DNA from 3 places in the Hydrogenophaga pseudoflava genome. Region 3 is predicted to be linked to each of the others. Evidence: predicted binding sites of a transcription regulator. Region 3 holds the regulator's gene; each other region holds the start of a gene.
The links. The regulator FNR, encoded in region 3, switches genes on or off when oxygen is low (the NO sensors DNR and NnrR bind a similar motif). The targets are predictions, from matches to a motif close to TTGATNNNNATCAA.
Positions count from the first base shown of each region.

Region 1: the regulator FNR is predicted to act here: its motif matches at 7,794-7,807, upstream of HPF_RS02790 (TraR/DksA family transcriptional regulator).
Region 2: the regulator FNR is predicted to act here: its motif matches at 6,127-6,140, upstream of cyoA (ubiquinol oxidase subunit II).

Region 1 covers NZ_CP037867.1:546,675-556,813, reverse strand. The annotation lists gene HPF_RS02825 (MFS transporter) at 1-1,841, opposite strand, end outside; gene HPF_RS02820 (hypothetical protein) at 1,877-2,719, opposite strand; gene HPF_RS02815 (helix-turn-helix domain-containing protein) at 2,849-3,580, shown strand; gene HPF_RS02810 (ProQ/FINO family protein) at 3,653-4,480, shown strand; gene HPF_RS02805 (FIST signal transduction protein) at 4,461-5,744, opposite strand; gene HPF_RS02800 (PhaM family polyhydroxyalkanoate granule multifunctional regulatory protein) at 5,769-6,821, opposite strand; gene HPF_RS02795 (enoyl-CoA hydratase/isomerase family protein) at 6,845-7,684, opposite strand; gene HPF_RS02790 (TraR/DksA family transcriptional regulator) at 7,890-8,276, shown strand; gene HPF_RS02785 (hypothetical protein) at 8,315-8,692, shown strand; gene HPF_RS02780 (VOC family protein) at 8,705-9,139, shown strand; gene HPF_RS02775 (S-adenosylmethionine decarboxylase family protein) at 9,145-9,528, shown strand; gene HPF_RS02770 (flavin monoamine oxidase family protein) at 9,544-10,139, opposite strand, start outside.
Region 2 covers NZ_CP037867.1:1,281,247-1,291,385, reverse strand. The annotation lists gene HPF_RS06320 (ATP-binding protein) at 1-1,153, opposite strand, end outside; gene HPF_RS06315 (SURF1 family protein) at 1,180-1,935, opposite strand; gene cyoD (cytochrome o ubiquinol oxidase subunit IV) at 1,932-2,360, opposite strand; gene cyoC (cytochrome o ubiquinol oxidase subunit III) at 2,360-2,977, opposite strand; gene cyoB (cytochrome o ubiquinol oxidase subunit I) at 2,970-4,976, opposite strand; gene cyoA (ubiquinol oxidase subunit II) at 5,010-6,026, opposite strand; gene HPF_RS06290 (MFS transporter) at 6,202-7,524, shown strand; gene soxB (thiosulfohydrolase SoxB) at 7,528-9,252, opposite strand; gene soxX (sulfur oxidation c-type cytochrome SoxX) at 9,345-9,995, opposite strand; gene soxA (sulfur oxidation c-type cytochrome SoxA) at 10,013-10,139, opposite strand, start outside.
Region 3 covers NZ_CP037867.1:3,125,819-3,135,957, forward strand. The annotation lists gene aceA (isocitrate lyase) at 1-391, opposite strand, end outside; gene HPF_RS14955 (DMT family transporter) at 688-1,629, shown strand; gene HPF_RS14960 (sulfite exporter TauE/SafE family protein) at 1,635-2,309, opposite strand; gene hemN (oxygen-independent coproporphyrinogen III oxidase) at 2,360-3,739, opposite strand; gene fnr (fumarate/nitrate reduction transcriptional regulator Fnr) at 3,917-4,636, shown strand; gene HPF_RS14975 (hypothetical protein) at 4,715-5,008, opposite strand; gene HPF_RS14980 (FixH family protein) at 5,057-5,293, opposite strand; gene ccoG (cytochrome c oxidase accessory protein CcoG) at 5,387-6,760, opposite strand; gene ccoP (cytochrome-c oxidase, cbb3-type subunit III) at 6,899-7,813, opposite strand; gene HPF_RS14995 (cbb3-type cytochrome oxidase subunit 3) at 7,844-7,981, opposite strand; gene ccoO (cytochrome-c oxidase, cbb3-type subunit II) at 7,993-8,694, opposite strand; gene ccoN (cytochrome-c oxidase, cbb3-type subunit I) at 8,708-10,139, opposite strand, start outside.

The sequences.
Region 1 (10,139 bases), 2.3 Mb from region 3:
TTGACCATCGCGGTCGGCTGGCCGCCGCTGAGTTCGATGCGGCTGAAGTAGGAGCCCCATAGGTTGGTGAGCGCCATGGGGATCACCTTCACGTCCTGCACGCCATCCGCCTGCGCCGTTTCGAGGATCTTCATGATCCCGCCCTTGAAGGGTTGCAGCGTGCCGTCTTTGGTGATCGCGCCTTCGGGGAAGATGCCCAGCAGGTCGCCTTCGCGCAGCACCTGGGCCGACTCTCGGAACGCGGCTTCGTAGGCAGCCGGGTCCTCCTTCTGCGGCGCGACGGGGATGGCCTTGGCCAGCTTGAACAGCCAGCCCAGCACCGGCACCTTGAAGATGCGGTGGTCCATCACGAAGCGGATCGGGCGCGGGCTGGCGGCCATGAGCAGCACGGCGTCGACGAAGCTGACGTGGTTGCACACCAGCACCGCAGCGCCTTCGGTCGGGATGTTCAGGTCGCCGGTGACCTTGAAGCGGTAGACGAAGCGCGAGGCGATCCAGGCCACGAAGCGCAGCAGGTACTCGGGCACCAGCATGAAGATGTAGAACGCCACCACCGCGTTGGCCAGGCCGATGATGAGGAACAGCTCGCTGATGGAAAAGCCCGCGCTCAGCAGCGCGCCGGCCAGCAGCGAGCTGGCGATCATGAACAGCGCGTTGAGGATGTTGTTGGCCGCGATGATGCGGGCGCGGTGCGTGGGCTGGCTGCGCATCTGGATCAGCGCGTACATCGGCACGCTGTAGATGCCCGCGAACAGCGAGAGCAGCGCCAGGTCGGCCAGCACGCGCCAGTGCGCCGCTTCGCCCAGGAACTGGCCGAGCGTGAGCGACACGGTGTGCGGTGGCAGGCCGCGCGAGGCGAAGTAGAGGTCGACCGAGAACACGGTCATGCCGATCGCGCCCATCGGCACCAGGCCGATCTCCACATGGCGGCGGCTGAGGATCTCGCACAGCAGTGCGCCCACGCCGATGCCCACCGAGAACACCACCAGCAGCAGCGAGGCGACCTGTTCGTTGCCGTGCAGCGTGTCGCGCGCGAAGGCCGGGAAGTTGGCCAGGAACACCGCGCCAAAGAACCACATCCAGCTGATGCCCAGCAGCGAACGGAACACGACCACGTTGCCGTGCGCGAGCTTGAGGTTGCGCCAGGTTTCGGTGAACGGGTTCCAGTTGATCCGCAGCGCCGGGTCGGTGGCGGGCGAGACCGGCACGGCCTGCGCCAGCACACGCCCCAGCAGGGCCAGCAGCAGGCAGGCCGCGGCCACATAGCTCGGGCCGACCAGGGGCAGCGCGATCAGCAGGCCACCCGCGACGTTGCCCAGCAGGATGGCGACGAAGGTGCCCATCTCGACCATGCCGTTGCCGCCCGTGAGTTCGCGCTCGTTCAGGTGTTGCGGCAGGTAGGCGAACTTGACCGGACCGAACAGCGTGGAGTGCAGGCCCATGAGGAAGACGCAGCCCAGCAGCACCGGCACGTTCTGCTGCATGAAGCCCCAGCCGGCCAGCAGCATGATGGCGATCTCCAGGTTCTTCACGAAGCGGATCAGCACCTCCTTGGGGTACTTGTCCGCCAGCTGGCCGCTGGTGGCGGAGAACAGCAGGAAGGGCAGGATGAAGAGTGCGCCGATGACCAGGCCGGCCATCGAGGCCGGCAGCCACTGCACCTGCAGCTGGTAGGTCACCAGCACGGTGAAGGCGAACTTGAAGACGTTGTCGTTGCCCGCGCCCAGGAACTGCACCCAGAAGAAGGGGCCGAATCGGCGTTGCGTGAGCAGGGCGAACTGGTTGCTGTGCGTGGCGTGTGCGCCGGTGTCGGCGCTCATCGCCGCTTGCGGGGTGGACATTCGGGTCTCCTCCTGTGGGGTCCTGCGGGTGGGGTTCACGCGGCGCGGCCCGCTGCATTCTGCCGCAGGCCGTCCGGAGATCCGCCCTCGCGTCCAGGCACCAGCGCGGCGATGACGGGCCAGGCCGCCAGGGCCGCGACCAGGTGCTTGAGGCTGTGACCAGAAACCGCGCCGGCGGTCGCGCGGAACACGGCTTCGTCGCCCAGCTCCAGCAGCTTGGCCAGCGCGTACAGGCCGATCAGGGCGCCCAGGCGGATGCCGATGGCGCCCGCGACCAGTTTGAGCAGCGCCAGCCGGACGATGAGCGCCATGCCGCCGAACTGCAGCACGGCCCAGGGCAGGACGTTGCCGTTGGACGCCGGGAGCATGGCCGAAAGCAGCGCCACCGGCAGCAGCACCCGCAGCGCCTGCCGGGCCGGAGCCTGGCCCACGCGCTCGACCACCGCCAGCGCGAGCGCGCCTGAAAAGGTCACCGCCATGCCGAGGCGGTCCCAGACCAGGCCAGCGGGGTCGGGCGCCCAGTGGTACCAAGCCGAGCCAAGGCCGGTGACCAGCAGACCCACGAAGAACACCCGAGCGGCCTGCCGCGTCGCGGCGGGCCGCGCGCGGCGCCGCATGACCAGCAGGCCCCAGAGGCCCGCCAGCGCCAGCGGGGCGTTGGTCAACACGTCCATGGCATTCGGGATGCCCAGCAGGGTGCGCGCATCGACAAAAGGGTGGCCGTGTGCGTGCAGCTGCGCATGGCCGTGGGCGTTGAGCGCAAGGCCCAGGGCCTCCGCCAGCGCAGGGCCGGCGGTCAGCGCGAGCAACCAGAGCAGCAGCAGGGCGACGGCCCAGCGCCCGAAGGCGGGAGAGGGAGCAACGGCGGGAAGGCGCATGGAAGGACACTCCTGGGTCGGTGGAACGGCGGGCGCAGTGTCCCGGCCGACCCCGCGGATCGGGGCGCACCGTGCGATACAGTGGCCTTCCTCTTCACCACCGGTATCGCCATGCGGTACCCGCACCGCATGAGTACCACCCTCGACCTCGTCGGCACCATCAAGAAGGAACTCAAGGCTGCGCAGATGACCTACGCCGACCTGGCCCAGGCCCTCGGCATGGCCGAGTCGAGCGTCAAGCGCATGCTGGCCAAGGGCGACATGTCGCTCTCGCGGGTGGACGAGATCTGCCGCGCGCTCAAGATCGACTTCGCCGAACTGGCGCGCCGCGTGGCCGATGCGCAGCCGCTGCTCAAGGAGATGACGGCCGAGCAGGAGCGCGCCGTGGTGGCCGACAAGAAGCTGCTGCTGGTGGCGATCTGCGTGCTCAGCCAGTGGACGCTGGAGCAGATCACCGCGGCCTACCGGCTCACCGAGGCCGAGTGCGTGAAGTACCTCGCGCAGCTGGACCGCATCGGCATCATCGAGCTGCGCCCGCTCAACCGCTACCGCCTCAAGCTGGCCAAGACCTTCCGCTGGCGCCCGCACGGCCCGGTGATGAACTACTTCCGCGAGCATGCCCTGCTGGACTATTTCGCAGGCGGCTTCGACGGCGCGGGCGAGGGCGTGATGCTGGTGCACGGCTCGGTCAGCCGCGCACTGGCGCCGGTGTTCCTTGAAAGACTGCAGAAGGTGGCGCAGGACTTCGCGCAGCAGCACCAGACCGACCAGAAGCTGGCGCAGAAGGACCGCGAGGGCTACACGCTGGTGCTGGCGATGCGCAGCTGGGAGTTCGAGGCCTTCAGTCGGCTGCGACGGTGAAGGCTGTCTTTGCCCGTGCTGGCATGATGTCGGGCTTGCCCGGAACCCGGGCTGTTTCATTTCTGCTTCGACATGACCGCTTCCGCCGACCACGACACGCCCGACAACGCCGCTGCGGCGCCCGCAGAAAGCCCTGCCACCCAGCCCCCCAGTGACGCCCGCCCGCCGCGCCGCAACGATCGGCCACGCGGCGGCCGCAATGGTGGCAATCAAGGCGGCCGCAACGGCGGTGGCCGGCGCCCGCAGGCCCCAGGAGCGGCCAGTGCCGAGCGTCCCGCCCAGGCGGCACCTGCGCGCCAGCACCCCGTGCTGGACCAGCTGGCCTCGCTCTGCCCGGTGCTGTTCGGCGAGACACCGCTGCCCCTCAAGCGCGGCATCTTTGAAGACCTGCTGGCCGCTCACCCCGGGGTGCTGGAGAAGGACAGCCTGAAGGCCGCGCTGGCGCTGCACGCGCGCTCCACCCGCTACCTCACGGTGATCGCCTCGGGCCAGCAGCGCCACGATCTCAGCGGCCAGCCGGTGGAGGCGCTGACGCCCGAGCAGGTGCACCACGCGCTGATCGAGGTGTTCCGCCGCCGCGGCGCGCGCAGTCGCGAGGACCTGCGCCCCAAGCTGCGCCAGCGCATCCTCAAGGCCTACGAGGCCTCGGGCCTCTCACCCGACGAGTACCTGCAGCGCGTGCATGGCCGCGACGAAGAGGTGAACCAGATCAGCCGCGACGCGCTGGCCGAGGTCAGCGCCCGCGCTGCCCGCGAAGACGCCCTGCTGCGCGCCTTCGAGGCCAGTGGCAAGGGCATCAACGAGTTTGCCGACATGTACGGCCTGCACGTGCTGGATGCCAACCGCTCGCTCGAACGCGCGCGGGCGCGTCAGGCAGCCGCTAAACCGCCGGCGCCGTGAACACCGTCAGCACACCGGTGTAACCGTAGAGCTGCTGGTGTGCGATCTCGCCGCCGGCGAAGAAGCCCACCAGCGGCACGTCGCCCAGCGCGCGGCGCACGATCTGCAGCTCGGCGCTGGGCGCCCCGAAGTGCAGCCCCCCACGGCCCGAGCAGCTGACGTAGAGGGCGCCGACGATGTGGCGCGCCGCCACCGGTTCGGGGTCGGCCGCCACCATGCTGGAGCCCATGCCCAGGGTCTCGGGCTCCAGTTCTTCGCGGATCTCGCTGCAGACGCGGATCAGGTCGGCGCGCGCTGCCTGCATGTGGCGCTCACAGAAGGCCAGCCGCGCGCCCAGCGGCGGGTGCTCGGCCACCGCCACGCCGTGGCGGGCCGGGTCCAGCCCGATGATGTGGCGCACCATGACCTCCGGGCCGAACTGGCCGCGCGCATGGCGCTGCGCGGGCGCATCGGCCAGCAGGTGCTGCGGCAGCGTGAGACCGACCAGGGTGCGGCGCAGCCGCTCCATCGCCTGCTGCGGCTGCGCCAGCGACACTCCCAGCTCGCGCAGCAGCACGTCCAGCGCGGGTTCGCCGTCGAGTTCCAGCACCAGGTTGCCCTCGACCGCGGTGATCGTGCGTTCGCGGTCGATCGGCTGCGCGCCCTGGGTCACGCGCGAGATCAGCTCCACCTCCGGACCGAAAGCCACACCGCTGATGCCGCCGCTGAACACCCCGCCCACCGCCCCCTGCCCCCGCAGGTGGCCGGCGCTGCTGGCGGCGAACTGCACGCTGGCCGAGCGGCTGCCCACCAGGCCACCGAAGACGTAACCCGACTGCGTGCGGTCGGCGACCTCGGCCACCAGCTCACCCAGGTCGTGCGCGCCCGGGTCGGCGTGCAGCAGCGCCGTGTGCGCGACGAAGCCCGACGGCTCGCTGCCGCTGGCCGGCAGCGGCGCGACACCGCTGAAGACGCGGTACTGGTCGGGGCTGAGGTCGCACAGCATGACCGCCAGCGCAGGTTCGTCGAAGTACTCGACGTTGTTGGCCGCGATGCCAACCCCCACGGTGCCGGACCAGTCGGTGATCTCGGGCAGCTCGGCGCTCAGGTGGTCGAGGATGGCCTGCGCCTGGGTGGCGTAGTGGTCGGTGATGTAGAGCAGACCGAGCGACGGCGTGGCGGCGTAGGCTGGCAGGGCCATCTGCGCGCGCAGCTGGGCCAGCACCAGGGCCGCGGCCATGCGCCACTGCGGGTGGGTCGCGTGGGCGTAGGGAAACAGCTTCATGGCGGTGGCAGACCTTCCCGGAGTTCAGCGACGGCGCGGGGCCTTCTTGGCCGCGGTCTTGCGGACAGCGGTCTTCTTGGTCGCAGGGGCATTGGCGGCGGGCGATTTTTTGGCGGCGGCACCGGAGGCCGGCAGAAAACCGGGGAAAAACGCGGTAGGCATGGGCCAGTCGCCCGCGCCCAGAGGCTGTGTGGGCGCCGCAGGTGCCGCCTTCGTGGCAGGTTTCTTCGCGGCAACCTTCTTGGGTGCGGCGCGGCGGGCCTTCGGTGCGGGTTTTCTGGCGGTCGCCGGCTTTTCCGCAGGCGACGAACCGCCGGTGACGGCCCGCACCGCCGCCGAGCCCATGCCGGCCGCGCGGCCGACGGTGTCACCCACCGAGCGACCGGCCTTGGCGGCCATGCCCGTGGCGGTCTTGACCGCTTGCTCGGTCAGCCCGCTGGCGACGTTGCGCGTGGCGTCCAGCGCGCCCTGCTTGGCCATGTCCTTCATCGCGGTGCTGGCGATCTGCTGGAACTGCTGCGACAACGCCCCCCACCAGGCCATGGGATCGACCACGCCCTGTGCGGCATCGGCCGGCGCCGCGGCCTTGGCGGCGGGTTTGCGGGGTTTGGGCTGCGCGGCGGGCCCCGGAGCCGGTTCGGCCGCCTCGGACGGGGCGCCGGGGTTGCCGTAGGTGCGCTCGGGAATCTCCAGCCCCGCGAACTGTGTCGGCACCTTGCCGGTAAGGCCCGACACCGTGTCGGCCGCCTTGAGCTTGAGCGCGTTGGCCACATCGCCGAGGTTGAAGTTCATCGCCTTGAGCGTGGCCAGCGACATCTTCTGCACCTCCAGCGCCTGGACGGTCGCGCCCAGGGCCTTGGCGTTCTGGTCGAGCCAGAACTGCACCGCCTTCAATTCCTCGATGCGCTTTTCCAAGTCCTCGACGTTGAAGGTCGGCGCCACCCAGTGGCCCAGGTTGGGCATCTGCGGCAGGCTCTTGCCCAGGCCCTCCGCGACGCCGCCGGCGGCCTGCCCCGCGAGGTTCTGCAGGAACTCGAAACCGGGGACGAACTTGCCGAATCCGCTGGTGTCGCTCATGGCGGTCTCCTGGTGGAACATGGTCAGGTGTCGGCACCGTAACGCGGCGCACGGCGCTCGCGCAAGGATGCCACACCTTCGCGCACATCCGGTCCGGCAAAACCCATGAATTCGAGCGCCAGCGAGGTGTCGAAGGCCGGGCCGGCCTGGCGCAGCCAGTTGTTCAGCGAGTACTTGGTCCAGCGGATGGCGGTCTGGCTGCCCGAGGCGAGGCGATCCGCGACCTCCCAGGCCTTGTCCAGCAGCGCGTCGTCGTCGACGGCCAGCGACACCAGGCCGATGCGCTCGGCCTCCTCGCCGCTGATCGGGTCGCACAGCATCAGGTAGTACTTGGCCTTGGCCAGGCCGCACAGCAGCGGCCAGACGATGGCGGCGTGGTCGCCCGCTGCCACGCCCAGGCGGGTGTGGCCGTCGACGATCTTCGCGCTTTTCGCGGCAATCGAGATGTCCGCCAGCAGGCCCGCCACCAGGCCGGCGCCCACGGCCGGGCCGTGCATGGCGCTGACGATGGGCTTGTCGCAGTTGATGACGTTGTAGACCAGGTCGCGCGCCTCCTTCCAGACCCGCGTGCGGACCTCGAAGTCGGTCGCCATGTCCTGCACCAGCGCGAGGTCGCCACCGCCCGAGAAGCCCATGCCACTGCCGCGCAGTACGGCGCAGCGCACGCTGTCGTCGCGGCCCACGTCGCGCCAGATCTCGCTCAGTTCCCAGTGACCCTCGTGGCCGGCGGTGGGCAGCTTGCCGTTGCCGCCGGGGCCGTCGGCCTTCATGCGGATGTCCAGCACCGAGGGCACGCCGTCCACGGTCGGGCCGCGGCGCGTGATGTCGAGGGTCTGGTAGCGGCTGTAGTCGACAGCGGACATCGTTCTTTCTCCTGCAGATTTTTGAGAATGAAAGCGTCGATTCTGCGGGGGAACGCGGCGTTTTCCGCCGGGGATTTCCCTTTGGCAACCGGCCCGAACGGTGGCGGGCTTGACGTCGATCAAGGCAGTCACACACAGTCGGGCGCACCATGAAACCGTGGTCGCAGGACCCACTCGACCCAGAACCCACACACGAGGAGAACCCATGAACACCCCCATTTCCGACACCTTCCGGCAGCAGCTGCAGGCCATGCGCGCCGACGTGCTGGCGCAGTTGCGGGCGCAGCGTGGCGGCAAGATCGGCCGCGCCGAGGCCGCGGCCAACGCGCGCGAGACCGAAAGCGACGACTGGGCGCAGGCCGATGCCGAACGCGACCTGGCGTTTGCCATGGAAGAGCGCGAGTCGGCCGAGCTGGTCGCCATCGACGAGGCGCTGCAGCGCGTGGCCGACGGCAGCTACGGCCTGTGCGTGGACTGCGGCGATGCGATCGCCACCGCCCGCCTGCACGCCAACCCGGTGGCCCTGCGCTGTGTGGCCTGCCAGGACAAGGCCGAACAGGCCAGCGGCGCCACCAAGCCGGCCGGCTACTGATCTTTTTTCTTTCCTCACTTTTTTCAGGAGTACTTTGCATGACCACATTCCACGCCGTCGTCTGGATGGACCACAGCCAGGCCCACGTGCTGATGTTCGACAAGGAGCACATCGAGGCGCAGCGCGTCAAGGCGCGCCAGCAGCACACGCCCAAGCACGGGCACGTCGGCGCCGACAAGGACTTCTTCAAGGCCATCGCCGCCTCGCTGGACGGGGTGTCCGAGGTGCTGCTGACCGGTCCGGCCAGCGCCAAGATCGAGTTCCGCGACTGGTGCAAGCACAACGCGCACGTGGTGGACAAGGCCGTGGTCGACGTGGTCAACAGCGACCACCCCAGCGATGCCCAGCTGGTCGCGATGGCGCGCCAGTATTTCCTGAAGTTCGACCAGAAGGCCGCCGACCCGACACAGCGCTGATATCCTGCGCGGATGACCTCCAGCACGCTGCCCGCCCGAAGCCTGTTCCACTTCGCCTTCCACGTCACCGACCTGGACGAGGCCCGGCGCTTCTACGGCGGCGTGCTCGGCTGCACCGAAGGGCGCAGCACCGATACCTGGGTCGACTTCGACTTCTTCAGCCACCAGATCTCGCTGCACCTGGGCGAGCCCTTCAAGACCACGCGCACCGGCCGGGTGGGTGAGCACCTGGTGCCCATGCCGCACTTCGGCCTGGTGCTGCTGCTGCCGGCGTGGCGCGCGCTGGCCGAGCGCCTGACCGCCGCCGGCGTGGACTTCGTGCTGCCGCCGCAGGTGCGCTTCGAGGGCCAGCCCGGCGAGCAGTGGACCATGTTCTTCTGCGACCCCTTCGGCAACCCGATCGAAGTCAAGGGCTTCGCCAGCACCGAGGCCATCTTCGCCGCCTGAGCGACGTGAACGGCCTGCACCTGACCGCCGATCTGCGCGGCTGCCGCTGCGAGCTGGCCTGGCTGACCGACGCCGACCGGTTGCTGGCCGCCTGCGTGCAGCGGGTGCAGACCAGCGGGCTGCAGGCGGTGGCGCAGCTGGGCCACCGCTTTCCTGACACGCTACAGGGCCCGGGCGGCGTCACCGCCACCGTGCTGCTGGCCGAGTCGCACCTGTGCGTGCACACCTGGCCCGAGTCGCGCAGCGTGAGCCTAGACGTGTACGTCTGCAACTTCGGCACCGACCACTCGGCGCGCGCCGAGCAGCTGATGACGGCGCTGCTGGCGCTGTTCGAGCCGGACGAGGCGCTGCGGCGTGCGGTCGAACGCGGCGCGGCACCCCCGGCCTGACCCGCCCAGGACCGTTCAGCCGCGCAGCCGGCGCGCGATGTGTTGCCCGGCCAGGTGGCCGCGCGTGAAGGCCTCTTCAAACACCGAATAGCCCGCCCAGTCGGCGTGGGCGAACGCCAGCCGGTCGTCGTGCCACGGCCCCTCGTACAGCGAGCCGGGCGCCGGCATGGCCATGGCGTGGCCGTAGCGCGTCACCGCCACCTCGCGCACCAGCGCCGGCAGGTCCGGGTGCGGCTGCGACAGCTCGGCCAGCGCGCGGTCGCGCCAGTGGGTCCAGGGCAGATCCAGCAGCGCCTGGCGCGCCTGCGGCTCGTCGCCCAGCGGCAGGTACCAGGTCCACACGCGCGGCCCGGCCACGCGTTGCAGCGACTGGTGGCTGGCGTCGACGTAGCCCAGACCGGCGCTGCCGTAGGTCACGTTGTCCCAGCCCGGGTGCGCGCCGCCGCGGTCCTTCGGCGCCTCCTGGAGCAGCAGGTTGACCACGGCCCAGGGCGCCAGCGGCAGACCCTCCGCGCGCGTCGCCACCACCGGCGGCAGCGGATCGATCACGCGCCGCGCGATGAACACCGGCAGCGCCACCACCACGGCGCGGGCCTGCCAGCGGGTGATCC
Region 2 (10,139 bases), 1.8 Mb from region 3:
TGGTGCTCTGGTACGGCTTGCCGATCTGCGGCAGCAGCTGGGGCGCAAAGCCCGGGCCCTGGTCCCAGACGGTGAGCACCAGCGCGTCGTCCTCGCGGCGGGCCTCGAACCACACCGCCTGGGGCGAGGCATCGGCCGCGTTGTCCAGCACGTTGCCGATCATCTGCTGGATGGCCGAGTCGGCCACCATGGGCAGGTCGTCGCCGAAGGCGTTGTGGTAGTGGAAGCCGCTGCAGTTGCGCCGCTCGCACCAGGCCTGGACCACGCTGTCGAGGAAGGCGCAGACCGTGGTCTCGCTGGAGGATTCGCCGCGCGCCTCGCCGGCCGAGAGCAGGATGCCGCTGACGATGGCCTTGCAGCGCGCCACCTGGGCCTGCATCTCCGCCACGTCGTCCGCCAGCTCGGGCTCGGAGCTGAAGTGCGGCAGGTGCTGCCAGTCGCCCAGGATCACCGCCAGGGTGGACAGCGGCGTGCCCAGCTCGTGCGCCGCGCCCGAGGCCAGCAGGCCCATGCGCACCACGTGCTCCTCCTCGGCCGCGCGCTGGCGCAGCAGGGCCAGGCGGGTGTCGCGCTCGCGCAGGTTGCCCACGATGCGCGAGATGAAGACCACCAGCAGCACGGCGTTGAGCACGAAGCAGATCAGCATGCCCTGGGTGTAGGGACTGGCCAGACCCTGGTCGTGGTCCAGTGGCAGGGGCAACGGCCGCGCCCACAGGGCCAGCCCCGCGAAGCACAGCGTGGTCACGGCCACCATGACCCAGGTGGCCCAGACCGGCAGCAGCACCGCGCCCAGGATGACCTGCAGCAGGAACAGGAACACGAAGGGATTGGTGGTGCCGCCGCTGAGGTAGAGCAAGGCGGTGAGCGCCCCCACATCCACCAGCAGGGTGAGCAGCAGCTCGGTGGCGGTCACGGGCAGCGGGGTGCGGCAGCGCAGCAGCGAGAGCAGGTTGAACGCACCGAGACCCGCCAGCACCGCGTACATGATGTGCTCGGGGATCGGGATGTCCATGCCGTGGGCCACCACCGCCACCGTCGCGATCTGGCCGAACAGCGCCATCCAGCGCAGCTGGATCAGCTGCTGCAGGTTCTTCAGGCCCGCCGCCTGGTCCGGACCGACGGCGGCGTGCGACGGGGAAGCGACATTCACCATGGGGCTTGCGGTGCCGACCAGACACATCAGGAGGAGGCTCCGGATTGTCCGGGAAGCCGCCGCCGCGCACCGTCCCGCAGCACAAAGACCGTGGCGGCCACGGTCATCGCGGCCAGTGCGAACCAGGTCAGCGCGTAGACGAGGTGGTTGTTGGAGAAGCGCAGCACGGTGAGCCCACCCACGGGCCCGTCGGGCGTGGCGCAGGGCGTGTCGGCACCGGCGTCGACAAAGAACGGCGCCACCGCGGCGGGCGGCAACCCCGCGGCCGCCGACAGCGCTGGCACGTCGCGCGAGAACCAGCGCCCAGCGGCGGGGTCGTTGCGGCGCAGGAAGCCGCCACCGGGTTCGGAGCGCCGGAGCAGGCCGGTGACGGTCGCCGGGCCGGTGCAGCGGGCGGCCTCGCACGTGGCCTGCCACCGGGAAGCCGAGGGCACGAAGCCGCGGTTGACCCAGACCAGGGAGCCGTCGGCCGTGCGCAGCGGCGCCATCACCCAGAAGCCTGCGCCGCGCTCGGTGACGGCCTGCACCAGCTGTTCGGCGTCATGCAGGAACTCGCCGCTGAGGCGCACGCGCCGGTACTCCTCGGCGGTAGGGTCGGCCTGCAGCGCCGGCCAGGTGTCGGCGCCGGGTGCGGCCGCCGGCTCGGCGTGTGCGCGAGCGGCCACGCGGGCCACGAGATCGTTCTTCCAGGCCAGGCGCTGGACCTGCCAGGCGCCCAGCGCCAGGAACAGCCCGCACAGCAGCGCGCCCGCTCCGGCCAGCAGGGCGCGTCGCGGTGTCATGGGGTGCCGTGCGGCGCCGCGGCGGGCGGGTGGGCGGCGTGGCCGCCGTGCGCCGGCATCATGTTCTCGTTCATGTGGAACATGACCCAGAGCGTGCCGGCGATGGCGATGGCCACGAAGACCACGGTGAAGATGGTGGACAGCAGGGTCCAGCCGCCTTCGACCTTGCCGTTCATGTGCAGGAAACACACCATGTGCACCAGGATCTGGGCCACGGCGAAGGCGCCGAGCACCAGCACAGCCGTGGGCCGGTGGGTGATGACGCCGGCCATGACCAGCCAGAACGGAATGGCGGTGAGGACGATCGACAGCACGAAACCGACCATGTAGCCGGAGAAGCTGCTGTGCGGGCCGTCGTCGTGGTGGCCGTCACCGTGATCGCCGTGATGACCGCCGTGGTGGATTGCAGTGTCGTGCGCGCTCATCACAGCACTCCCATCAGGTAGACAAAGGTGAAGACGCCGATCCAGACCACGTCCAGAAAGTGCCAGAACATCGAGAGGCACATCAGGCGGCGCTTGTTCTCGCGCGTCAGGCCGCGCTGGGCAATCTGGATCATCAGCACCACCAGCCAGATCGAGCCGAAGGTGACGTGCAGGCCGTGGGTACCGACCAGGGTGAAGAAGGCCGACATGGCGGCGCTGCTCTGCGGCGTGGCGCCTTCGTGGATCAGGTGCGCGAACTCGTACAGCTCCACGCCCAGGAAGCACAGGCCGAACACGCCGGTGACAGCCAGCCAGCCCAGCGTGCCGCCGACCTTGCCCTGCTGCTTTTGCAGCATGGCGAAGCCGAAGGTGATGGACGAGAGCAGCAGGAAGGCGGTGTTGATGGCCACCAGCTTGAGGTCGAACAGCTCGGCGCCACCGGGGCCGCCCGCATAGCTGCGGCCGAGCACGCCGTAGGTCGCGAACAGCGCCGCGAAGATGAGGCAGTCGCTCATCAGGTAGAGCCAGAAGCCCAGCGCGGTGCCGTTCTCGGGGTGCGGCTCGCGGTCGAGGTGGTAGGCGCGCGTGGCGCCGGGGGTGAGGGCGATGTCAGACATGGCGGGCCAGCAGTTGGGTGCGTGCGTGTTCGGTGGCGGTCACTTCGGACGCGGGGATGTGGTAGTCGCGCTGGTAGTTGAAGGTGTGCACGATGGCCGCGAGCACGATGGCCGCGAACGAGGCGATGGCCAGCGGCCACATGTGCCAGATCAGCGAGAAACCCCAGACCAGCGAGAGCGCCGACAGCACCACACCGGCACCGGTGTTCAGCGGCATGTGGATGGCCTTGAAGCCGGACAGCGGGCGCTGGTAGCCGTGCTTCTTCATGTCGGCCCAGGCGTCGATGTCGTGCACCACCGGGGTAAAGGCGAAGTTGTACTGGGGCGGGGGCGACGAGGTGGCCCACTCCAGCGTGCGGCCATTCCACGGGTCGCCGGTGTGGTCGCGCAGCTGCTCGCGCCGGAAGAAGCTGACGGCGATGCAGACCAGGAAGCTGGCGATGCCGATGGCCACCAGCACGGCGCCGAACAGGGCGATCTGGAACCAGATCTGCAGCGACGGGTCCTCGAAGTGGCTGACGCGGCGCGTCACGCCCATCAGGCCCAGCACGTACAGCGGCGTGAAGGCGAACCAGTAGCCGGCCAGCCAGAACCAGAAGGACACGCGGCCCCAGAAGTCGTCGAGCCGGAAGCCGAAGGCCTTGGGGAACCAGTACACCATGCCGGCGAACAGGCCGAACACCACGCCGCCGATGATCACGTTGTGGAAGTGCGCGATCAGGAACAGCGAGTTGTGCAGCACGAAGTCGGCCGAGGGCACGGCCAGCAGCACGCCGGTCATGCCGCCGACGACGAAGGTCACCATGAAGCCCACGGTCCACAGCATCGGCACCTCGAAGCGGATGCGGCCGCGGTACATGGTGAACAGCCAGTTGAAGATCTTCGCGCCCGTGGGGATCGAGATGATCATGGTGGTGATCCCGAAGAACGAGTTCACGCTGGCGCCCGAGCCCATGGTGAAGAAGTGGTGCAGCCACACCAGGTAGGACAGGATGGTGATGCAGACCGTGGCGTAGACCATCGACGTGTAGCCGAACAGGCGCTTGCCGCTGAAGGTGGCGACCACCTCGGAGAAGACGCCGAACACCGGCAGGATCAGGATGTAGACCTCGGGGTGGCCCCAGATCCAGATCAGGTTCACGTAGAGCATGGGGTTGCCACCCAGCTCGTTGGTGAAGAAGTTGGTGCCGACGTAGCGGTCCAGGCTCATCAGCACCAGCGCGGCGGTGAGGATGGGGAAGGACGCGACGATCAGCGCGTTGGTGCACAGCGCGGTCCAGGTGAAGACCGGCATGCGCATCAGGCCCATGCCCGGTGCGCGCATCTTCACGATGGTCACCAGCAGGTTGATGCCCGAGAGCGTGGTGCCCACCCCGGCGATCTGCAGCGACCAGATGTAGTAGTCCAGCCCCACGCCGGGGTTCTGCGCGCCGAGGTTGGACAGCGCCAGCCAGCCCGAGGTGGAGAACTCGCCCAGGAACAGCGAGACCATCACCAGCACCGCGCCGGCGGTGGTCATCCAGAAGCTGAAGTTGTTGAGGAACGGGAACGCGACGTCGCGCGCGCCGATCTGCAGCGGCACCAGGTAGTTCATCAGCCCGGTGACCAGGGGCATGGCCACGAAGAAGATCATGATCACGCCGTGGGCGGTGAAGATCTGGTCGTAGTGGTGCGGAGGCAGGTAGCCCAGGTTGTCGCCAAAGGCCATGGCCTGGTGCAGGCGCATCATGATCGCGTCGGCGAAGCCGCGCAGCAGCATCACCAGGCCCAGGATCATGTACATGATGCCGATCTTCTTGTGGTCGATGCTGCAGAACCAGTCGCGCCACAGCGGGCCCCACAGGCGGAATTTCGTCAGCAGGGCGAGCACGCCCAGGCCACCCAGCACCACGGCCACGAAGGTCCACAGCAGGATGGGCTCGTGCGTCATCGGGATCGAGTCCCAGGTCAGGCGCCCCAGCAGCCAGTGGTTGGTAACGGAAGAAGGATCAGCGGACATGGCGGTGTCTTGGGTGAACGGTTCGGTGGGTGCTCAGGGGCGGGCGGTGAACGTGGGCAGCGTGTCGTCGGCAGAGCAGATCTCCTGCGCGGCGGCGGCTTCGAGGGCGCGGGCGCTGCGGTGGGCGCGGTTGCGCGAGGCGTCGAGCGCCATCACCTGGTGCATGCAGGTCTTGCCCTCTTCCACGCAGAGGCCCACCACGCGGTCGAACAGGCCGGCTTCGACCGACGAGAAGCGCTCCACCGGGTGGCGCTCGCTGGGCTTGGCGAGCGCCAGGTAGGCCTGGCGGGTCAGCGGCTGGCCCTCGGCCTTGGCCCTGGCCACCCACTGCTCGAAGTCCTGTTCGCTCAGGCCGTGGAAGCGGAAGTTCATGCCCGAGAAGCCGGCGCCGCTGTAGTGCGAAGACATGCCGCGGAACACGCCGGGCTGGTTGATCACCGCGTTCAGCTCGGTCTGCATGCCGGGCATGGTGTAGATCATGCCGGCCAGGTCGGGCACGTAGAACGCGTTCATGGTGGTGCTGGAGGTCAGCGTGAAGCGGATCGGGCGGTCCACCGGCGCGGCCAGCTCGTTGACGGTGGCGATGCCCTGCTCGGGCAGAACGAACAGCCACTTCCAGTCCAGCGACACCACCTGCACCTCCAGCGGCTTCACGTTCTCGGGCAGGGCCTTCTGCTCGGAGATGCGGTCGAGCGGGCGGTAGGGGTCGAGCTTGTGGGTGGTGATCCAGGTGATGGCCCCCAGCGCGATGATGATCACCAGCGGCGCGGCCCAGATCACCAGTTCCAGCTTGGTCGAGTGGTGCCAGTCGGGCGCGTAGTCGGTCTCGGCGTGCCGGCTGCCCTGGCGGTAGCGCCAGGCGAACCACAGGGTCAGCGCGATCACCGGCACGATGATCAGCAGCATCAGCACGGTGGCGATCACGACCAGGTCGCCCTGCTGGGCGGCCACGTCGCCGGCGGGGTTGAGCACGACCAGCTTGCTGCAGCCCGTCAGCAGGCTGGCGAGCAGGGGTAAGGCGGCGAGACGGAGGGGTGTGGTGGGGCGCATGCGGAGCAGGAGGGTTTCTCGACAAGCCGAACCGGGAAAACCCCAGTTGCGGAATCGGCGGGAATGTATCGGCTTTCCGCAGCGTTTTCGATTGGACGTTTTGTCCTATGTCAATGCGCCGGACTTCGAGTCACGATATAGGGGTCGCACAAAATCGGCTCTCCGGAATCCCCACATGCCCAGCCACACCCTTGAAAAGCCCGGCGCCGCGCCCCGCCAGCCCGCCGCCGCCCCGACCCACGAACACACCAGCCCGGGCGACATCGCCGTCGGCGTGGTGATCGGACGGACCTCGGAATACTTCGACTTTTTCGTCTTCGGCATCGCCTCGGTGCTGGTGTTCCCGGCGGTGTTCTTCCCGCACCTGAGCCGGCTGGACGGCACCCTGTTCGCCTTCGGCATCTTCGCGCTGGCCTTCGTCACCCGCCCCATCGGCACGGTGCTGTCGATGGCGGTGCAGCGCCGCTGGGGCCGCGCCACCAAGCTCACCCTCGCCCTCTTCGTGCTGGGCACCTGCACCGCCGGCATGGCCTTCCTGCCGGGCCACGCCAGCCTGGGCGCCGCCGCCATCGTGCTGCTGACCGTGCTGCGTCTGGGCCAGGGCCTGGCGCTGGGCGGCTCATGGGACGGCCTGCCCTCGCTGCTGGCGCTGAACGCACCCGCTGGCCGGCGCGGCTGGTACGCCATGCTCGGCCAGCTCGGTGCGCCGCTGGGCTTCGTGCTGGCCGCCGGCCTGTTCGCCTACCTGACCAGCAGCCTGTCGCAGGAGGACTTCCTCAGCTGGGGCTGGCGCTACCCCTTCTTTGTGGCCTTCGCCATCAACGTGGTGGCGCTGTTCGCCCGCCTGCAGCTGGTGAGCGCCCACGAGGAAGAAGGCCTGCTGGACCGGCAGGAGTTCGAACCCGTGTCCACCCGTGAACTGCTGGGCTCGCAGGGTCACAACGTGTTCATCGGCGCGTTTGCCGCGCTGGCCAGCTACGCGCTGTTCCACATCGTCACGGTGTTCCCGCTGTCGTGGATCCACATCTACGCCCAGCAGCCGGTGACCGGCTTCCTGGTGGTGCAGATCGCGGGCGCCTTCCTGTGCGCCGGGGCCATCGTCGCCTCGGGCTGGCTGGCCGACCGCTACGGCCGCCGCACGACCCTGGGCAGCCTGGCCGTGCTGATCGGCGTGTTCAGCGGCTTCGCGCCCATGTTGCTCAACGGGGGCGAAGTGGGCCAGGACCTGTTCATCCTGATCGGCTTCGTCCTGCTGGGCCTGTCCTACGGCCAGGCCTCGGGCACGGTCACGGCCAACTTCGCGCCGCGCTTCCGCTACACCGGTGCGGCGCTCACGTCCGACCTGGCCTGGCTGTTCGGCGCCGCCTTCGCACCGCTGGTGGCGCTGGGCCTGTCGGCCCACTTCGGACTCGCCTTCGTCAGCCTGTACCTGCTCTCGGGCGCAGCCTGCACGCTTGGCGCGCTGCGCCTGAACCGCGCGCTGGAATCGCGCGACTGAACCTCAGACCACCATGCCGGGGTTGCCCTGCATGCCCACCAGCTTGGGCGTGTTGATCTTGCGCGGCGCGATGGTCTTGTGGTTTTTGAAGTAGGCCTCCATTACATCCCAGATCGGCTCGCCCTTGGCGCCTTCGGCCACCGGCGCCCAGCCCGCCACCTTGTAGGTCTTGCTGGCTTCGATCGCCTTGCCATTGAGCATCATGTTGCTGATGCGTTTGCCCGAACCCGCATTCGGGTCGCAGGTGTAGGCCAGCCCGCCCACGCGCACCATGTCACCACCCTGCTGGTAGTAGGGGTCGGGGTTGAACAGGTTGTCGCAGACGTCTTCCAGCACGGTCTTGATGGTCTCGCCGCTCATTTCGGTCAGCGTGCTGGTCGGGTAGGTGATGGCCACCTGGTCCATCATCAGTTCGCGCGTGATGGCCTGCCCCGGCAGGATGGTCGTGCCCCAGCGGAAGCCCGGCGAAAACGCCATGTCGGCGCCCTTGACTTCCATCAGCGCGTCCACGATGAGCTGGTCCCACGAACCGTTGAAGTTGCCACGGCGGTACAGCAGGCCTTCGGACACGGCCAGCGTCTCGTCGAGTTTGGCCTTGTAGGGCGCGCGCACCTTGTCGATGTAGGCCTGCATCTCCTTGTCGGCCGGCAGCAGGTTGGCGAACACGGGCAGCAGCTTGTAGCGGAAGTCCTGCACCTTGCCACCGCGCACATCGAAGTCCAGCACGCCCAGGAACTTGCTGTTGGAGCCGGCGTTGGTCACCAGGGTCTGGCCCTTGGCGTTCTTGACCACCAGCGGCGCGGGCATGCCGTCGTGCGTGTGGCCGCCCAGGATGGCGTCGATGCCGGTCACGCGCGAGGCCATCTTGATGTCCACGTCCATGCCGTTGTGCGAGATGACGACCACGGCCTGCGCCCCCTTGGCGCGCACCTCGTCGACCATCTTCTGCATGTTCTCGTCCTGGATGCCGAACTCCCAGTTGGGCACCATGTAGCGCGGGTTGGCGATCGGGGTGTAGGGGAAGGCCTGGCCGATCACGGCGACGGGCACGCCGTTCATTTCCTTGATGACGTAGGGCTTGAACACCGGGTCGCCGAAGTCGTTGGTCTTGACGTTCTGCGCCAGGAAGTCCAGCTGGCCGGCGAAGTCCTTCTCGATGATCTCCTTGACGCGCTGCTCGCCCAGGGTGAACTCCCAGTGCGGGCACATGGCGTTCACGCCCAGCAGCTTGCAGGCGTCGACCATGTCCTGGCCGTTGGTCCACAGCGCGGTGGCACTGCCCTGCCAGGTGTCGCCGCCATCGAGCAGCATGGCATGCGGGCGGCTGGCCTTGAGCATCTTGACCAGGGTGGCCAGGTGCGCGAAACCGCCGACCTTGCCGTAGGTCTTCGCGGCCTTCTCGAAGTTGAGGTAGGTGAAGGCGTGCGCCTCGGCGGTGCCGGGGCGGATCTTGAAGTGCTTGAGCAGCGCCTCGCCCACGATGTGCGGCGGCCGGCCCACGGCGTCGGCCACGCCCAGGTTCACGTTGGGCTCGCGGAAGTGGATGGGCGTGAGCTGCGCATGGCAGTCGGTGAAGTGCAGGAAGCTGACGTTGCCGAACTTCGGCAGGTCGTACAGCGCCTGTCCCGCGCCAGGCTTGGCGGCCAGCACGTCCTTGTGGTTCAGGGCCATGCCGCCCGCACTGGCGACGGCCAGCACCTGCATGAATTCACGACGGCTGAAGCTCATAAACATTCCTTCTCAATTGCACACTGATATTTGAGTCAAATTTTTTTGGCCGGAGGGCCCGCGCCGGCTTGCACCGGCGCGGGCCCGGCCGGTCACTGGTTGACCGGCGACTTGGGGTCCAGCAGCAGGGCCATCACGTCCTTGAGGTTCTTCTCGCTCAGGATGCCCTTGTGGCCGGCGCGCGGCATCTGCGAACACGCGTTGTAGGCGCGCGAGTTCCACAGCTTGCCCCAGGTGTATTCCACGATGGCCTTGGAGGCCGGCGCATCCGGATCGCTCACGCCCCGCAGCTTGCCGTAGTTGTAGAGGCTGGGGCCGAGGTTGCCGAAGGAGATTTCCTTCTTGTCCATCTGGTGGCAGTTGTAGCAGTTGCCGCCGTTGACGTCGGTGGCCTTGTCGGTCCAGGTCAGGCCGCGGCCGCTCTGGGCGATCTTCTCGCCCTCCTTCCAGTCACCGATGAACTTGCCGTCGCTGGGCATCTTGATGGTCTTGAGCGCGTCGGCCTCGATGGCCTTGGCGGTCTTCTCGTCCAGCGGCTTGCCAGCCACGTCGGCGGCGCTGCACAGGCGGTTGGCTTCGTCCTGCTTGAGGTAGTCCAGCGTGGCGATGCCGTTGGGCTGGAACGAGGCTTTCACGACACTGGCGTGCACCTGGTCGTAGTCGGCACCGGCACCGCCGGTGGAACAGGCGCCCAGCGCCAGGACGGTCAGGGGGAACAGGGCGATGGCAAAGGTCTTTTTCATGGGTCGTCTCCTGCGGATCAGCGCTTGATGGCCGGCACGATGGACTCGGCGCCCTTGGCGTTCACACCCATGTACACCTGCAGCGCGATGGTGGCGTCGCTGCCGAACTTGGGCTCGGGGAAGCGCTGCTGGCGGTAGCAGTCG
Region 3 (10,139 bases):
GGCGGACCATGGTGGGCACCGAGTCGTAGGCGTACAGCGACTGGTCGGGGTACATGGTTTCACTGGTGTTGCCGTCGGCAGCAACCTGCCAGCCCGACAGGTACACGGCTTCCAGACCAGCCTTGGCCTGCTGCATGGCCTGGCCGGCGGTGATGGCGCCGAAGGCGTTGACGTAGCCCTTCTTGGCGCCACCGTTGACCTTTTCCCACAGCTTCTCGGCGCCACGCTGGGCCAGCGTGTACTCGGGCTGCATTGATCCGCGCAGACGCACCACGTCAGCGGCGGAGTAACCGCGCTTGACCAGCTTCCAGCGGGGATTGGTTGCCCAGTCTTTTTCCAGGGCTTCGATCTGCTGTTGGCGGCTCAGTTGTTCTTTGAGGGACTGGGGCATTTGGGACTCTCCATGAGGTTGATGAACGGGACGGCTTGTCGCTGCTGCAGACCGGAGCCGATGGGAGAACTTTAAGTCTTATAGAAGACTTTTGGAAGCTCTTATGTCTTATATAAGACAAAAAATAAAACCATTTAAAATCAACAATCTCCAAAACATATTCCGCCATACAAAATCATTTCTCTTGTATTGAGAAATTTTTTTGCAGCGCAGCAGGAGATTTTTCTCATTGCGAAATAACACAACTCCATCTGGAAGACACTGATCACCGTTGACTGGGGCATGATGCTCGCCCTATGTCATCACAGCCAAAGTTACCAACCACACCCGCAAAATTTGGTGCGTATGTCTGCCTCGCGGCCAGCATGGCGCTGGTGGGGAGCTATGTCGCACTCTCCAAACCATTGGTTACAGCCTTTCCGGTTTTCCTGCTTGCGTGGCTCCGCTTCGGTCTCGGGGGTGCGGCCATGTGGAGATGGCTGCGCAAGCCTGCCGAAGAGCCCCAGCTGTCCGCTCGCACACGAAAGCTGCTGTTTCTTGAGTCCTTTCTGGGCAACTTCCTGTTCTCAATCTGCATGCTGTTTGGCGTGTCGATGACCACGGCGGTGTCCGCTGGTGTGGTGATGTCATCCATTCCCGCGGTGGTAGCCGTCCTCAGCTGGGTGTTTCTCAAAGAGCGCATCGGCAAGCGCACCGCTCTTGGCATTGCGTGTGCTGCGGTCGGCATCGGGCTCTTTTCAATGCAGAAGGCCGGCGGGACCGCGCACGCACAAGCTGTCGGATGGTTCGGTCTCGGTCAGCAGTTCTGGGGCAACTTGCTGGTCTTCGCTGCGGTGCTTTGCGAAGCCTCCTATGTGGTCATTGGCAAGCGGCTCACGGAAGGCCTGGGGCCCAAGCGGATATCCGCCATCATCAACCTCTGGGGTTTTGTGCTGGTCACGCCCTTTGGGCTGTGGGCGGCCAGAGCCTTTGACTTCGCCTCCATCACAGCACCCATGTGGGGCCTGCTGGTCTTTTACGCACTCGCCGCCAGTGTCTGGACGGTCTGGCTCTGGATGACCGGCCTGAAGTCCGTTCCCGCCGCTCGCGCCGGGGTGTTCACAGTGATGCTCCCGATCAGCGCAGCCACCATCGGTGTGCTGTTCATGGGTGAAACCCTCAGCACCGTCCAGATGCTTGCTTTTGGTATCGCCTTGCTGGGCCTGGTTCTGGCAACCCTGCCAGGACGTTCAAGCTGAGAGGCTCACGCGCACCACAGACCGGTGGGATCGGTGATTCCCATCCAGAGCGCCCAACCGGAGGTGGCGGCCAGTGCAATACCTGCCAGCCGGATGCCCCAGCCACCCGAGCCGTCGCCTCGTAAACGCAGCAATAGCCAGGGACCGATGGTCAATGACAGTGATGTCCCAGCAGAGAACAGCGCCATGATCGTCGCGCCCTCCATCGCGTCGGCCGACAAAGAGGCGACCATCAGCGCGGAATACAGCAACCCGCATGGCATCAGGGCCCACGCGACGCCGAGCACCGCGGGAGCCTTGGCCCCCAGGCGTCCGAACACTGGTCGCGTCCTGCGCCAGACGCCTTGGGCCAGCCCGTCGAGCCATGCTGGCTGGCGAGCCTGCCAGATCAGCACCAAACCAAGCAGCATGGCTGCCACGTGAAACATGGTCCAGACCGGCCGGATCACCGAGGTGTTGGTTCCCAGCCAGGCCAGGCCTTGCACCGAGCCTGCTGCAATCGCCCCGAAGAGGGAGTAGCCAAGCAGTCGTCCGGCCTGGAAGGTCAGCAGAGCCGAAGTGCTCTGGCGCCCGGTCCCGCCACGACTGATGCCCGCACACGCGGCACCACACATGGCGACACAATGGGGACCACCAGCGATCCCCATGAACAGTGCGGTGAGTGCCATGGATGTTTGCATGGCAGAACTCTAGCAGTCGCAGCCCTCGCGCCGGTTCGAAACCACGCGAGTCAGATGATCTTGGAGAAACGCGCCCGGTCCTGGTCGACCTGCAGGTTTTTGTCGAAAACCATGGCAATGGCGCGAACCAGATACCAGCCCGATGGCGTCACCTCCACACCTGAGTCGTCGATGCGAACCAGTCCGTGTTCGGCATAGCCAGCCAGTACCTCCAACTCGCGCGCAAAGTAGCTCTTGCAGTCGATCAAGTGCCCCAGGTTGATCGATTCGAACTGAAGCTGACCCTGACACATCAGCGACATGATCACGGAGCGGCGCAGCAGGTCGTCCCTGGTCAGTGCCAGCCCGCGCACGATCGGCAGCCGGCCCTGGTCCAGCGCATCGTAGTACTCCTCGATCGTCTTGGCGTTCTGGCTGTAGGTCGCGCCGATGCGGCCGATGGCCGAGACACCCAAAGCGATCAGGTCGCAATCCGGCTGCGTGCTGTAGCCCTGGAAATTCCGGTGCAGGCGCCCTTGACGCTTGGCCACCGCCAGCGCATCCGTGGGCAGCGCAAAGTGATCCATGCCGACATAGACATACCCCGCATCACTCATGGCATCCAGCGAAGCCGACAGCATCGACAGCTTGTCTCCCGCGCTGGGCAGTTCGGCAGCGACGATTCGCCGTTGCGGCTTGAAACGCGCCGGAAGATGCGCGTAGGCATACAGCGCGATGCGGTCGGGGCGCAACTGGTTGACTTGGGCAAGCGTACGGGCAAACGACTCAGGGGTCTGCAGCGGCAGCCCATAAATGAGGTCCACGTTGACCGACTCAAACCCGATCTTGCGGGCTGTCTCGACCAGTGCGAACACCTGTTCGGCCGGCTGCACCCGGTGCACCGCTTTCTGAACAGCAGGATCGAAATCCTGGACACCGAAACTCAGGCGGTTGAACCCCAGCCTGGCCAGGGTCTGCAAACGCTGGTCCGTCACGGTGCGGGGGTCGACCTCAATGGAGTACTCGCCTCCGGGCACGAGAGTGAAGTTGCGCCGGATCATCGTCAGCAGATCTTCCAGCTCGGCGTCGGACAGGAAGGTCGGCGTCCCTCCTCCCAGATGCAGCTGGGACACGGCATGCCCCTTGCCGAAATGCTGCACCTGCAACTCCACCTCACGCGACAGATACCGCAGGTACTCCGCAGCCCTCTCGTGGTGCTTGGTAATGACCTTGTTGCAGGCACAGTAGTAGCAAACGGACTCGCAGAAAGGAATATGGACGTACAGCGACAACGGCAGCGCGAGCGAGCCTGCCCGACGCTGTTCCAGCGCCTGGATGTAGTCGCTCTCCGTGAACGCTTCTACAAAGCGGTCCGCGGTGGGGTACGAGGTGTAGCGGGGCCCCGGGATGTCGAATCGCTTGAGCAATTCGTCTGAAATGGCGTGACTCACAAACAATTCTCCAGTTCTCAGCGCGAATGTGCACCAAGGCAGAAATCGCACCCTTGATCAAGATCAAGGGCCGTCCAAGCCCCGGGTTTTCCCCCATGCGTGCAACGAGGATGAGCGCGCCCGCCTTGCTGGCACTTGTGGCCATGCGTTAAGCTTCGGGAGAAATCTGGAAGATTTATGGACATTCACAGCATCAAAGTCGCCTGTTCCAGCTGCAACCTTCGGGAGTTGTGTTTGCCAATGGGCCTCAATCCCGAGGAAATGGGCAAGCTGGACACCGTGATCTCCACGCGCAGGAGGATCAAGCGGGGAACCGCGCTGTTCAACACCGGCGACAAGTTCACTTCGCTCTACGCAGTGCGCTCGGGCTTCTTCAAAACCTGCGTGACCACGGCCGATGGGCGAGACCAGGTCACCGGCTTCCAGATGACCGGAGAAATCATCGGCATGGACGGCATCGTCAGCGACCGCCATTCCTGCGACGCGATTGCGCTTGAGGACGCCGAGGTCTGTGTGATGCCGTTTGACCAGGTCGAGGAACTCTCGCGGGAGTTCACCACACTGCAACACCATGTCCACAAGATCATGAGCCGGGAAATCGTCCGCGATCACAGTGTCATGCTGCTGCTGGGCAGCATGCGTGCCGAGGAACGTCTCGCAGCGTTCCTTCTCAATCTCGTCCAGCGTCTGCATGCACGAGGTTTCTCGCAGTCAGAGCTCATCCTTCGGATGACCCGGGAGGAGATTGGAAGTTACCTGGGCATGAAGCTCGAGACCGTGAGCAGGACTTTCTCGAAGTTCGTTGAGGAAGGCACCATCGAAGTCAAACAACGCTACGTACACATCAAGAACACCGATGCACTCAAGCAGATCGTGAACCCTCAGAGCTGCCGTTGAGTCTGGGCGTTTGAACGAAAGAAACCCCGCTTGGGCCCAAGGCCTGAGCGGGGTTTCTCTTTGTGTGCAATCCGAGGGTTAGCCGCACCCGCCGTTGCGGGCGCAGTCCCGGGGGCGCTCCGCTTCGGGAACCGGGCAGCGGTTGACTTCGAACGGAGACATGGACAACAGGGTGGTCAGCGCGCTCGATGCCATGGTGACGCCCCAGAACACAAAGAACGCCAAGGTGTAGATGGCTTGGCGAGACAACTCCAGGGGGCTGCCGAACCAATGGAGATCACCAGGGTCGACCATGGCGAAAACAACCATCTCAAGCACAGCAGCCACCAGAAAGGCAGGCCAGGCTATCCACATCCACCGCTGAGCATTCATGATGCGTCTCCTTCACTCCTGTGTTGTCACATCCGGCGGTGTGGCGTCCTACTTGGAGGGTGCCGCCGGGACGACGGGAGAGGCGGCGTGATTGCGGGCCTGATGGGCCGGCTGCAACTTGGCCATCGCATCGACCTTGGCCTGCCCTTCCAGCCGCTGAGCCGCCGCAAGATCCCTTTCGTAGTCGGACTTGTTGAGCACAGGGTCCGGATTCTTCACCGCGATGACCACGGTGACCAAGCCGGCAACGATCACCAGCAAAGGACCTCCCACCACCATCCACATGTGCGGGACTTTCCACCAGGGCGTGCTTGGCGCGCGGTCGACTGGACGAGGTATTGCTGACATGACTTGTTCCATAAGGCGTGTAATTTCAGTTTAGCGCGGAACGATGAAGACCGCCTTCTCCACCACCTCGGACGCATCAGCGGCGGTGGACCGGACGGTGAACCGTATCGGGTGCGACCCGGCGGGCGCGGCGTTGGGCGGGAGCTGCACCCGCACGGCGGCGGAACGCACTTCCGTGGAAAGCACTTCCACCTCGGTTTCCGACGCGATCATCACGCCCTCAAGACCGTCGACGCTGATCTGGTAGCGCTGCGGCGACTCGGTCGCATTCATGATCTGCAGGCGGAACACGTTTTCGATGCGCCCCTGCTCCACCATGCGCGCCAGCGCGCCACGGTCGCGAATCACATCAACTTTCAGCGGCGTGCGCAGGAAGAGGCTGACAAACACAGCCAGGGTGATGACCGCCAGAACGCTGGAGTAGACGAGCACCCTGGGACGGAAAGCGTGACGGACCATCTGCTCACGGGTCCAGCCCTTGGCCATGCCGTTCTGCGTCGAGTACTTGACCAGTCCCCGCGGATAGCCCACCTTGTCCATCACCTCATCACAGACATCAATGCAGGCACCACAGCCAATGCATTCGTACTGCAGTCCATTGCGGATATCGATGCCCGTTGGACAGACCTGCACGCAAAGCGTGCAGTCGACGCAAGCCCCAAGGCCCAGGGCCTTGGGGTCGGCTTTCTTCGAACGTGCTCCGCGCGGCTCCCCACGCGCCTTGTCGTAGGTCACGATCATCGTGTCCTTGTCGAACATGGCGCTCTGGAAGCGGGCGTAGGGACACATGTACTTGCAGACCTGCTCGCGCATGAAGCCCGCGTTGCCGTAGGTCGCGAAGCCGTAGAAGAAGATCCAGAAGGTCTGCCAGGGCCCCAGTGAAGCGGCCAGGCTCAGACTCGCCAGTTCCCGGATGGGTGTGAAGTAGCCAACGAACGTGAAGCCGGTCCAGAGGGCGAACAGGACCCACAGGGCGTGTTTGAGCGAACGCTTGCCGAACTTGCGGGCGTCCAGGCTCGATTCGTCCAGCCGGATCCGCGCCGACCGGTCCCCCTCCACCTTCTTCTCGATCCACAGAAAGATCTCGGTGTAGACGGTCTGGGGGCAGGCATAGCCGCACCAGAGGCGACCGGCGACCGCAGTGAACAGGAACAGCGCCAGCGCGGAGATGACCAGCAGTCCTGTCAGGTAGATGAAGTCCTGCGGGTAAAGGACCAGACCAAAAATATAGAAGCGGCGCGCTTCGAGATCGAAGAGCACCGCTTGGCGGGCGTTCCACTCCAGCCAGGGCAATCCGTAAAAGATGATCTGGGTGAACCAGACCAGCGCCCAGCGCCACTTTGAGAACAACCCGGACACCGAACGGGGATGGATCTTCTTTCGCGAGGCGTAGAGGGAAACCATCACCTCATCGTCCTCCGGGACACCTTTCGGCGTCTCGGGAACGATGGGAATCACGGGAGGCTTAACGGTACTTGTGGCGTCTGGCGCTGGAGAACTCACGGATGACCCGGCGGGAGAGAAGTAACTGGCTTCAGTCCATCACTGCTTGGAGGCAGGCTTGTTGGACAAACCCCAGACATAGGAAGCCAGCACGTTGATCTGAGCTTCGTTCAGCAGCGCGGCCTGCGGCGGCATGTGGTTGTTGAAACCATTGTTGACGGCACGAATGATCGCCTCTTCGCCCCAGCCATGCAGCCAGACGCCGTCGGTCAGGTTGGGCGCACCCACCGCTGCCATGCCTTTGCCCTCGGGGCCGTGGCACGCCGCGCAAGCTGCGAACTTGGCCTTGCCCTGCGAAGCACGAACCGAATCGCTCGGACTGCCGGAGAGGCTGAGCACGTAGTGGGCCACGTCCTTGACGTCTTCAGGACCACCCACAGCCGCAGCCATCGGGGGCATGACGCCGGTACGACCCTGTGCAATCGTGGTCTTGATGTAGGCGTGATCGGAACCACCCAGCCAGTCGCCATCGGCAAGGTTGGGGAAGGACTTGGCGCCGCGGGCGTCGGAACCATGGCACTGGGCGCAGTAGTTCATGAACAGGCGCTCGCCAATAGCCATCGCCTGGGCGTCGGCCGCGATCTCCTCCGGCTTCATGCCGTTGTACTTCGCATAGATCGGGGCAATGGCGTCCTCGACCTTTTTCACCTCTGCGGCGTGCTGCCCCTGGGACGACCAGCCCAGGGCACCCTGGAACTTGCCAAACATCGGGTAAAGGGCGCCGTACACGAGGGCAAAGACCACGGTGATGATGAACAGGTACACCCACCATTTGGGAAGGGGGTTGTTCATCTCACGCAGGTCACCGTCCCATACGTGTCCCGTGGTGTTGTCGGCGTGGGTGGCAGCCTTGGTCGTGCCGCTGATGTACAGCAGCACCGCGCAGGCGATGATGCTGACGAGCGTGATACCGGCCACGTAGAGGTGCCAGAAGTCGCTGATGAAGTCGCTCATGATGTTTTCTCGTGTTCGTTCCGCAATCGCTCAGTCGTCCTGGAAAGGCAGCTGGGCCGCCTCCTCGAAATCGCGCTGATTGCGTTTGGACCAGGCCCAGACCAGGATGCCGACAAAGGTCAGCAGGCTGATCGTCGTGACGATGCTGCGAAGATCGTTGATGTCCATGGTCTCGCCCCTTATTGGGTCTTGCCGTCGGCCGCCGGTGCTGCAGCCTCAGCCTCAGCCGCAGGAGCAGCGGCTGCAGGCGCGAGCTTGGCGGCACTGCGTGCGGTACCCAGCACCTGCAGGTAGGCGATCACGGCATCCTGCTCGGTCTTGCCCTTGACCTCTTCCACGGACTTGGCGATTTCTTCGTCGCTGTACGGCGCACCCAGGGTGCGCAGGGCCTTCATGCGGGCAGGAATGCCATCGGCGTCGACCGTCTTTTCGGCCAGCCAGGGGTATGCAGGCATGTTGGACTCGGGGACCACGTCGCGTGGGTTGTTCAGGTGGGCACGGTGCCACTCGTCGCTGTAGCGGCCACCGACGCGGTGCAGGTCCGGACCGGTGCGCTTCGAACCCCACTGGAAGGGGTGGTCGTACACGTATTCGCCGGCCACCGAGTAGGGGCCGTAACGCAGCGTCTCGGCTTGGAAGGGACGGATCATCTGCGAATGGCAGTTGTAGCAACCTTCCTTGACGTAGACATCGCGACCGGCCACCTGCAGCGCGGTGTAAGGCTTGAGACCTTCGATCGGCTGGGTGGTGGACTTCTGGAAGAACAGCGGCACGATTTCCACCAGACCGCCGACAGCCACCACGAGGGTGATCAGGACGATCATCAGGAAGTTGCTGGTCTCGATCCGAGCGTGTCCGCTCAGGTGTTCATTGCTGGCCATGTTGTTCTTCTCCTCAGGCGTGGGCAGGGTTGACGGCCATGACCGGGGCGTTGTGGGCCTTGCCCTGCAGCGCAGTCATGATCACGTTCCAGAGCATCACGATCATGCCGGTCAGGTACAGCACACCACCGACCAGGCGGATCACATAGAACGGGAAGGTGGCTTTCACCGACTCGACGAAGGTGTAGGTCAGGCTGCCGTCGGGGTTGACCGAGCGCCACATCAGGCCTTGCATCACACCGGCAATCCACATCGCAGCGATGTACAGCACGATGCCGATGGTGGCGATCCAGAAGTGCAGTTCGATGGCGGGCACCGAGTACATCTTCTTCTGGCCGAACAGGCGCGGGATCAGGTAGTACAGCGAACCCATGGACACCAGACCCACCCAGCCCAGGGCGCCGGAGTGCACGTGGCCCACGGTCCAGTCGGTGTAGTGCGACAGGGCGTTGACGGTCTTGATGGACATCATCGGGCCTTCGAAGGTGGACATGCCGTAGAACGACAGGGACACGATCAGGAAGCGCAGGATGGGGTCGTCACGCAGTTTGTGCCAAGCACCCGAGAGGGTCATGATGCCGTTGATCATGCCGCCCCAGCTGGGGGCCAGCAGGATGAGGGAGAACACCATTCCGACCGACTGGGCCCAGTCGGGCAGCGCGGTGTAGTGCAGGTGGTGGGGGCCCGCCCACATGTAGGTGAAGATCAGGGCCCAGAAGTGCACGATCGACAGGCGGTACGAGTAAACCGGACGCTCGGCCTGCTTGGGGATGAAGTAATACATCATGCCCAGGAAGGCTGCGGTCAGGAAGAAGCCCACGGCATTGTGGCCGTACCACCATTGCACCATCGCGTCCTGCACGCCGGCGTAGGCCGAGTAGGACTTGAACAGACTCACCGGCAGGGCCGCGCTGTTGACAATGTGCAGCAGGGCCACGGCGATGATGAAAGCGCCGAAGAACCAGTTGGCCACGTAGATGTGCTTGACCTTGCGGATGCCGACCGTGCCGAAGAACACGATGGCATAGGCCACCCAGGTCACGGCAATCAGCAGGTCAATCGGCCACTCCAGTTCGGCGTATTCCTTGCCGCTGGTGTAGCCCATCGGCAGGGTGATCACCGCCGAGACGATGACGATGTTCCAGCCGATGAAGGTGAACCACGCCAGCTTGTTGAGAAACAACGGTGTGTGGCACGTCCGCTGGACAACGTAGTAGCTCGTGGCGAACAGCACGCAACCGCCAAAGGCGAAGATCACGGCGTTCGTGTGCAGCGGCCGCAGGCGGCCGTAGGTGATCCATTCGATCCCCATGTTGAGCTCGGGCCAGGTCAGCTGGGCCGCGATGATGACGCCCACCAGCATGCCCACCACGCCGTAAATCACGGCTGCAATGGAGAACCAACGGACGACGCTGTCGTTGTAGACCGCCGGTTGGCCGGTCTTT